One region of the Pantoea sp. X-Soil-TKNS-1207 genome, then DNA from elsewhere that is predicted to be linked to it. Evidence: riboswitches for the same ligand, from Rfam matches in the RefSeq annotation. Region 1 holds a riboswitch; the other holds the start of a gene.

The links. A riboswitch is a leader RNA that binds a small molecule or an ion and turns the genes downstream of it on or off. The one in region 1 is predicted to bind thiamine pyrophosphate.
Region 2: another riboswitch for thiamine pyrophosphate. It lies ahead of AC6I8V_RS22960 (FAD-dependent oxidoreductase); the one in region 1 lies ahead of thiM (hydroxyethylthiazole kinase).

Annotation. Positions count from the first base shown of each region.
Region 1 is NZ_AP035958.1:2,873,801-2,877,885, forward strand. It holds gene fbaB (class I fructose-bisphosphate aldolase) at 1-371, opposite strand, end outside; gene thiD (bifunctional hydroxymethylpyrimidine kinase/phosphomethylpyrimidine kinase) at 516-1,316, opposite strand; gene thiM (hydroxyethylthiazole kinase) at 1,313-2,098, opposite strand; TPP riboswitch at 2,132-2,232, opposite strand; gene AC6I8V_RS13455 (DUF3606 domain-containing protein) at 2,332-2,508, opposite strand; gene chiP (chitoporin ChiP) at 2,990-4,085, shown strand, end outside.
Region 2 is NZ_AP035959.1:611,613-615,697, forward strand. It holds gene AC6I8V_RS22945 (HesA/MoeB/ThiF family protein) at 1-42, opposite strand, end outside; gene AC6I8V_RS22950 (thiazole synthase) at 54-812, opposite strand; gene thiS (sulfur carrier protein ThiS) at 816-1,013, opposite strand; gene AC6I8V_RS22960 (FAD-dependent oxidoreductase) at 997-1,941, opposite strand; TPP riboswitch at 2,070-2,189, opposite strand; gene iolG (inositol 2-dehydrogenase) at 2,414-3,412, shown strand; gene AC6I8V_RS22970 (pirin family protein) at 3,476-4,085, opposite strand, start outside.

The DNA.
Region 1 (4,085 bases):
GCGTAGCGGCGCGCCACCGAAGCCAGTACGCCGTAGGTTGAGGCCACGCAGTTGCAGCCCGCTTCAATCGCCAGCTCAACAATGTTTTTCGGATCGAAGTAGTGTGGGTTGGCCGCAAAGGAAGCGCCCGCTGAGTGCTCCACGCCCTGATCGACCGGCAGAATCGACAAATAACCGGTCCCTGCCAGCCGGCCGGTGTTGTAGAGGGTTTGCATATTACGTAAAACCACAGGAGAACGATTGTTGTCGGTCATTACGCGATCAACATAATCCGCGCCCGGTAAATAAAGGCTTTCCGCTGGAATGGTCATGCAGCGATGTTGAAGAAGGCTGTCCGCCTCTTTGCCCAATAACTGAACGATGTCCGTCATGTTAACTCCTGATTAATGGCTGGATTGGAGCCGACACCTGTCGACTCACCCCCAACAGCCTGGACCGAAACCCGCCAGGCTGGCAAATTGCTGACTCCATTTTTCAGACGGATTCGCAGGAAAAAATTGGCAATCCGCGGCGTCCTACCACCAGCGATGAAAATGGTGCACCGGGCCGATGCCTTTCCCTACCTCAAGAGAATCGGCGTGCAGCAACGCCTGTTGCAGCCAGGCTTTGGCCTCCGCCACCGTTGCTGCCCAGTCCTCGTGGCGCGGACGCAGCGCGGCCAGCGCCGCCGAGAGCGTACAACCGGTGCCGTGGGTATGACGGGTGTTTACGCGCGCCGCGGTAAAACGCTGACGTCCGCTGCGGGTGATCAGCCAGTCCGGGCTTTCCGCATCACTCAGATGTCCTCCCTTCATTAGTACCGCTTCACAGCCGAGGTCCAGCAGCGCATCGCCCTGCATCAACATGGTTTTCTCATCCTGCGCCATGCTGCGGCCTAACAACGCGGCAGCCTCCGGCAGATTCGGCGTGATCAGTGAAACCTGGGGCAACAGCAACTCACGAATGCTGGCGACCGCATCCGGCGACAGCAGCGGATCGCCGCTTTTGGCGAGCATCACCGTGTCCAGCACCACGAACGGCAGGCTGGCACGCTTCAGCTTATCGGCCACCACCTCCACCACGGCGGTTTCCGCCAGCATCCCGATTTTGGCACTGTCGATGCGCACATCGTCCAGCACCGAATCCAGTTGCGCGCCAACAAAATCCGGTTCGATGCGATAGACCGACTGCACGCCGCAGGTATTCTGCGCCACCAGCGCGGTGATCACGCTGGTGCCGTAGGCGCTGAGCGCTGAAAACGTTTTGAGGTCGGCCTGAATACCCGCGCCGCCGCTGGGGTCGGTACCGGCAATGGTGAGTGCGTTGATACGTTTCATAGCGCCTCCTCCAGTGTCCAAAGCCCATCAAGGAAAGCGGCGACAAAGCTGCCCGGCCCCTGCGCCTGCTGCGCGGCGCGTTCACCCGCCAGCGACATCACGCGGCAGGCAGCGGCCACATGTTGCAGGCGGTCGCCCGGCAGGCTGGTAAACGCCGCTACCACCGCAGACAGCGCACAGCCGGTACCCACAACCCGTGTCATCAGCGGGCTGCCTCCGGGGATCGCGAAGGTGCGCGAGCCGTCGGTGACGTAATCCACCTCGCCGGTCACCGCCACGATGCTGTGATAGTCACGCGCCAGCTGCTGCGCCGCGCTGAGCGCCGCATCCGCCTGATGCAGGCTGTCGACGCCGCGCCCGCCCGCGGCCTGGTTCGCCAGCGCAAGAATTTCCGAGGCGTTGCCGCGAATGGCTGCGGGTTGCTGACTCAGCAGATGCTGACAGAATTCGGTGCGCAGCGTGAGTGCGCCCACCGCCACCGGATCGAGCGTCCAGGGCGTAGCGGCGTTATTGGCGGCCAGCACGGCAGCCTGCATCGCGTCCCGGCGATCGCGGGTCAGCGTCCCTACGTTGATCAAAAGAGCATCGGCAAAGCCACTGAACTGCGCGGCTTCGTCAGCGTCGATGACCATCGCCGGTGAGGCGCGCAGCGCCAGCAGCACATTGGCGGTAAAGGTTTGCACGACGTCATTGGTCATGCAGTGGACCAGCGGTGCGTCCTGACGGAGTCGTTGCAGAGAGTGCGCGAGCTGCGCGGGGGGAAGAAGGTCAGGCTGTTTCATAAGGCTCCCAACCGGCGATCAAGAAGGCGAATGCGGTCAGGCATCTGACTTCCCTACGCTGGCATTATCCAGTTCAGGTCAACGGGTGTATCTCAGCCTTTTCCTTGCGGAAAGCGGCACCCCGAGTCGTGAGTAACGTTCATTACATCCCGCCAGCATACGGGAAGTCGCGCCAGCCAGGCAATAAAAAAACCCCGTAAAACGGGGTTAGTTAGGTGTGTCTTACCTGAAAGTCATTTGCGCAGATATTGCTTAACTTTTTCCGTGCCATTCCCTACGTTTGCCACTGCGGTGCGAAGTTCTGATGCGGTTACTTCCAGGGTCTTAGTCCAGTATTCGACCTCCCAGGTTTCACTAAGACTAATAAAGCGCGTGTCTTCCGGTTGTCTTCTCTTTAAATCATCAGCCATTTTGCAGCTCCTGAGGTTAATGTTGAAAACATGACGATCGCCAACTTACCTGCTCGCTTTAGCAAAGGAAGTTAGCGGTTTGTTCCTGCATTACGTCCCCCCCTTCAGACCTGGAGCCAGCATCGCGCTGGCTCCAGGCAAAAATCCTAGACAATATACGCACCCAGATCAAGGTGCAGTCATTGAACTTAAGTATAGTAATCGAGCATTTTGACTCTTCTGTGCTGGCCTGATCACCGCCACCTTTGTCTGAATGATACGCGTAAACCTATGCCTTCCCACAAACTGGTTACAAACTCAACATTCACGTAACTATATGATGAAGAAAGATTAAAATCCTTATTTTGCGTGTCGTGTCATAAATTGTAATAAACGTCATTGATAATTCGCGCCGCGAAAAATAGCATCACGCCACTGGTTACATTAAGTAACAGTTACGGAAAATAATCGTCACTAAGGGAATTATCACGGAGGATTCACCATGCGCAGGATTATTCGCACGCCGCTCTCTGCGGCCATTGCCACCACCCTCTTCGCCACAACCTTCATCCCCGCTACGCCAGCTCTGGCACAAGGTTTCATTGATGACTCCTCGCTTAACGGCGCACTCTATTACTGGCAACGCCAGCGCGATCGCAAAGAGATGGACCCGCAGGAAGGTAAGTACGGCCAGTACGACGCCAACCTGCACCACGCCTCTGCCAATGCCAGCCTCGATTTTTCGTCTGGCTATCTGGCGAATTTCATCGGTCTCGATCTCGCCGCTTATGGAGCCCTGGAGCTGACCAACGGTGGCCCGGCGGCACCGAACGAAATTGGCTTCAGCAATGCACGCACCCGCTGGGATGAGCAGTGGACTGGCGATAAAAATGGCGCCAGCCTGTATAAAGCCGCACTAAAAACCCAATGGCAGGACTACTGGTTGCGCGCAGGTTATCTGCAACCGACCGGCCAGACGCTACTGGCATCGCACTGGGGCTTCCTGCCGGGCACCTATCGTGGCGTGGAAACCGGTGCCGCCTTTGATTTTAACGATGCCGGCGCCCTCTCCTTCTCATGGATGTGGACGGATCAGTACAAAGCGCCCTGGTATCAGCATATGTACAACTTCCGCAAAGCCGATGGCGTGACCGATATCCCATGGCTGCAATCGTTCGGTGCGAAATACGACTTTAAGAACCATCTGGTGCTGGAAGGCGCGTATGGCCAGGCGGCGAATTATATGGACCAGTACTTCGCCAAAGCCTCGTGGCAGTTGCCGCTGGCAGGCCAACCGCTGCGCACCAGCTATCAATTCTACGGCGCGCAGGATCGTGAACGCGGCGGTGCCAGCAGCGTCAACGATGTCTACGACGGGTTAGCCTGGTTGCAGGCCATGACGTTTGGCTACACCCTCGGCGCTTTTGATTTCCGCCTCGAAGGTACCTGGGTTAAAGCCGAAGGCAATCAGGGCTTTTTCCTGCAACGCATGACGCCGCCTTATGCCAGCTCGAACGGTCGCCTGGATGTATGGTGGGATTCACGTTCCGACTGGAACGCCAATGGCGAGAAAGCGCTATTTGCGGGGGTGATGGTTG
Region 2 (4,085 bases), on a different replicon from region 1:
CCCTATCTCCGGCAACATCGTCTGACGTTGATAGCGATCCATGGTTGTTCTCCTCAGGAAAAATTCGCCAGGCCAAAGATTGGCGTTGATGCCACCGCCATATCGCGTTTTTCCATTAAGCCACCGTCGCGCGCGGCTTTTCCGGCGTCGATCGCCTGGCGGAACGCCCCGGCCATGCGCACCGGATCGCCCGCTTTCGCCACTGCGGTATTCAGCAGGATGGCGTCGAAACCCAGCTCCATCGCCTGCGCTGCCTGCGAGGGTGCGCCAATCCCGGCATCAATAATCAGTGGGATGTCGCTAAACCAGGCACGCATCGCCCGCAGACCATCGATATTGCGCAGCCCCTGGCCGGAACCAATAGGCGCGCCCCACGGCATCAGCACTTCGCAGCCCGCTTCCAGCAATTTTTCACCGACGATCAGATCTTCCGTGGTGTAGGGAAATACCTGGAAGCCATCGGCACACAGGATGCGCGCCGCTTCCACCAGCGCGAAGGGATCGGGTTGCAGCGTATCGGCATGGCCGATCACCTCCAGCTTGATCCACGGCGTGTTAAACAGTTCGCGCGCCATGTAGGCGGTGGTGACCGCTTCCTGCACCGTGTGGCAGCCTGCGGTATTTGGCAGCACGCGCAGATCCAGCTGGCTCAGCAGCTCACGAAACGCCGCACCGGCGGCCCCTTCGCGCCGCAGGCTGACGGTGATGATCTCACTGCCCGAGGCAGCAATCGCCTGCTGCAAAATCGCCGGCGACGGATAGCCCGCCGTGCCAAGTAAGAAACGTGATTGGGGTTCAAAGCCGTAAAACATCGTTTAGCCTCCCTGCATCGGTGATAACACTTCCAGCTGGCAACCCTCTTCGAGCGGCTGGCTGTCGTACTGCGCTTTTGGCACGAACATGCCGTTCAATGCCGTCGCCACGCAGGCGGCGTCAATCTGCTGCTCGCGCAGCAGTTCGCTCAGGGTGCGGGCCTCAGTCGAGACCAGACGGCCGTTAAGCTGAATATTCATGAAGATGTTCCTCGGACAGGCGCTGCATCAGCTGTTCCGCCATCAGCGGAGCCAACAGGAAACCGTGGCGATACATGCCATTCAGATAAAAGGTGCCGTCCTGATAGTGGATTTCCGGCAGATTGGCCGGATAAGCCGGGCGTAAACCGCTGGCGCTTTCGATGATGCGCGCTTCAGCCAGCGCCGGATGGATGGCATAAGCGGCGCTCAGCAGCTCCATCATGGCGCGCGCGCTGATCGGGCTGGCGTCATGGCTCTCCACCATGGTGGCGCCGAGCATAAAATGGCCGCCGCGACGCGGCACCAGATAGCAGGGAAAACGCGGGTGCAGCAGACGAATCGGCCGGGAGAACTGCACGTCATTGCTTTGCAGGATCAGCATTTCACCGCGCACCGCACGCAGACGCGGCAACGCAGGCGCGGCGTGGATGCCGCGACAATCAATCACCCGACCGCTGGCTTTCCCGCTGTGGATCGCGACGCCGCGCTGCTGCAATTTCTCGCGCATTTCGCCCAGCGCCAGGCGCGGATCGAGATGGGCTTCGCGTGCAAAGTACAGGCCGCGGGCAAAGCGTCCGGCCAGCGCCGGTTCCAGTTCAGCGGGATCGATCCATTGATGTTGTTCGGTCATACGCGCAAAGCGGTTCAGCTCCTGGCCGTCGCGCGGGGGCGCCACCACCAGCGTGCCCTGATGTTCGACGCTGCTCACGCGCTGCTGCCACCAGGCGGCGGAGTGCTGTCCAAGCTCGATCACCGCCGGGGGCGCACTTTCCGCCTCGCACCAGGGCGCAAGCATCCCGCCCGCAAACCACGAAGCGGGCGGGCGCGACTCATCAACAATCAGCTCAGCTTGTTCACCGCGTTCCGCCAGTAACGTGGCCACGCACAGACCCGCGACACCGCCGCCGAGTACCGTCCAGCGGCTCATAGCGGGTGTTCCGGAATAGAAATGGGGAAATTCACATCGGCCTCTCAGTTTTTCGCACTGAGACCCGGATACAGGAGAAGGGAAATGACGCGCGCGACGGAAAAACGTCCCTGCGCCAGACAGCCAAAAAAGCCGACTGTCAGTCTTCCTACGCCAGTATCAACTGGGTCAGGTTCAAAGGGTCGCTAAGCCGCGCAGTGCGCTATTAGCCTCTCAGTCTCTTGGGCGAGACTCCCCCGACGCGTCTATTTGTATTGCAGCAGCCAGGCTTCGTCAAGCGCAGGGCATCATAATCAGGCGAAATAGGAAAAACGGTGCGACCCCAGCAGCGCAGTTCTGATCGCTTGCAGCGCGAAAAACCCTGTGATCAACCTCATTAATTTGCACTGTCGCAGGGGCTTTGTTTTGACTTAAAGCCCGCCAGAATCGATTAATAGCGCCACTGCCTTATTACCCTCAGAGGAACTCCCCCATGCTGAATGTCGCTTTATTAGGTGCCGGTCGTATTGGTCAGATCCACGCAGGCAATATCGCCGCACATCCGCAGTGCCGTCTGACGTATGTGATGGATGTGAATGCCTCCGCCGCCAGCGCGCTGGCAGAGAAATACGGTGCCGCCGTCGCCGATCTCGACACCATCCTCGCGGATAGTAGCATCGACCTGGTGGCGATTTGCAGCGCCACCAATACCCATGCCGATTTGATTGAAGCCGCCGCACAGGCGAAGAAAGCCATCTTCTGTGAAAAGCCGGTCGATCTCAGCCTGGAACGCGTGCAGCGTTGCCTCGCCACGGTGCGCGCCGCCGGGGTGCCGCTGATGATTGGGTTTAACCGCCGCTTTGATCCGAGCATGGCGCATTTGCAGGCCTGCCTGCGGGCCGGGGAGATTGGCAGCACCGAACTGGTCACCATCAGCTCGCGCGATCCGGGTGCGCCCCCGGCTGAGTATGTCAAAGTCTCCGGCGGGCTGTTCCGTGATATGACCATTCACGATTTCGATATGGCGCGCTGGCTGCTGGATGAAGAACCGGTGACGGTGTACGCCTCAGCCTCGGCGCTGGTCGATCCCCAGATCAAAGCGCTGGGCGATGTCGATACCGCAGTGGTCACCCTGACCTGCGCCAGCGGCAAAATGGCGGTGATCACCAATAGCCGCCGAGCCAGTTACGGCTACGATCAGCGCATTGAGGTCCACGGCAGCGAAGGGATGCTGGCGGTGACCAATCAGCTGGAGAGTCAGCTGGTGAAATCGGTGGCGTCCGGCGTCGTGGCGCAGAAGCCGCAGCATTTCTTCCTGCAACGCTACGCCGAAGCCTATCGCAATGAACTGGCGACATTTGTGGAAGCGCTGGCGAAAGGGGAAGGCGAGTATCCCGGCGGGAATGATGGATTGCAGGCGTTGCTGCTGGCGGATGCGGCGCTGACGTCGCTGAAGACCGGCAAACCGGTAGCGCCTGCGTCGCTGTTGTAACGCTTTGCCGGGAATATAACGGCGAAAAGAATAAGGGAGGCGCTCAGGCCTCCCTTTTATGTTTTAACGCTGCGGATGGTTCACTTCCAGCGGGCGCAGGTCAAACACCAGCACTTCCGCGTCTTTGCCGTTGGCGAATTGCAGCGCGGTTTCGTTACGTACGCGCGCACCGTCACCTTCGTTAAACACCACGCCATTCACTTCAATGCTGCCGCGAGCCACATGGATGTAGGCATAACGGTCGGCATCCAGCGCGAAGGTCTGCTGCTCTGCACCGTCAAACAGTCCGGCATAGATACGGATGTCCTGACGCACGCTCAGCGAACCCTCATCACCCTGCGGCGAAACAATCAGACGCAGCTGACCGCGTTTGTCGCTTTCCGCTACCGATACCTGCTGATATCCCGGCTGCGTACCGCGTTCGGCAGGCACGATCCAGATTTGCAGGAAGTGGACGTTGTCCGCTTTCGAGTGGTTAAACTCGCTGTGCGTGACGCCGCTACCGGCACTCATCAGCTGCACATCGCCAGGGACAATCACCGAACCGGTACCCATGGAATCTTTATGCTCCAGCGCGCCTTCCAGAACGTAGGAGATGATCTCCATGTTGCTGTGCGGATGCGCACCAAAACCACGACCCGGTGCGACCTGGTCATCGTTAATCACCAGCAAA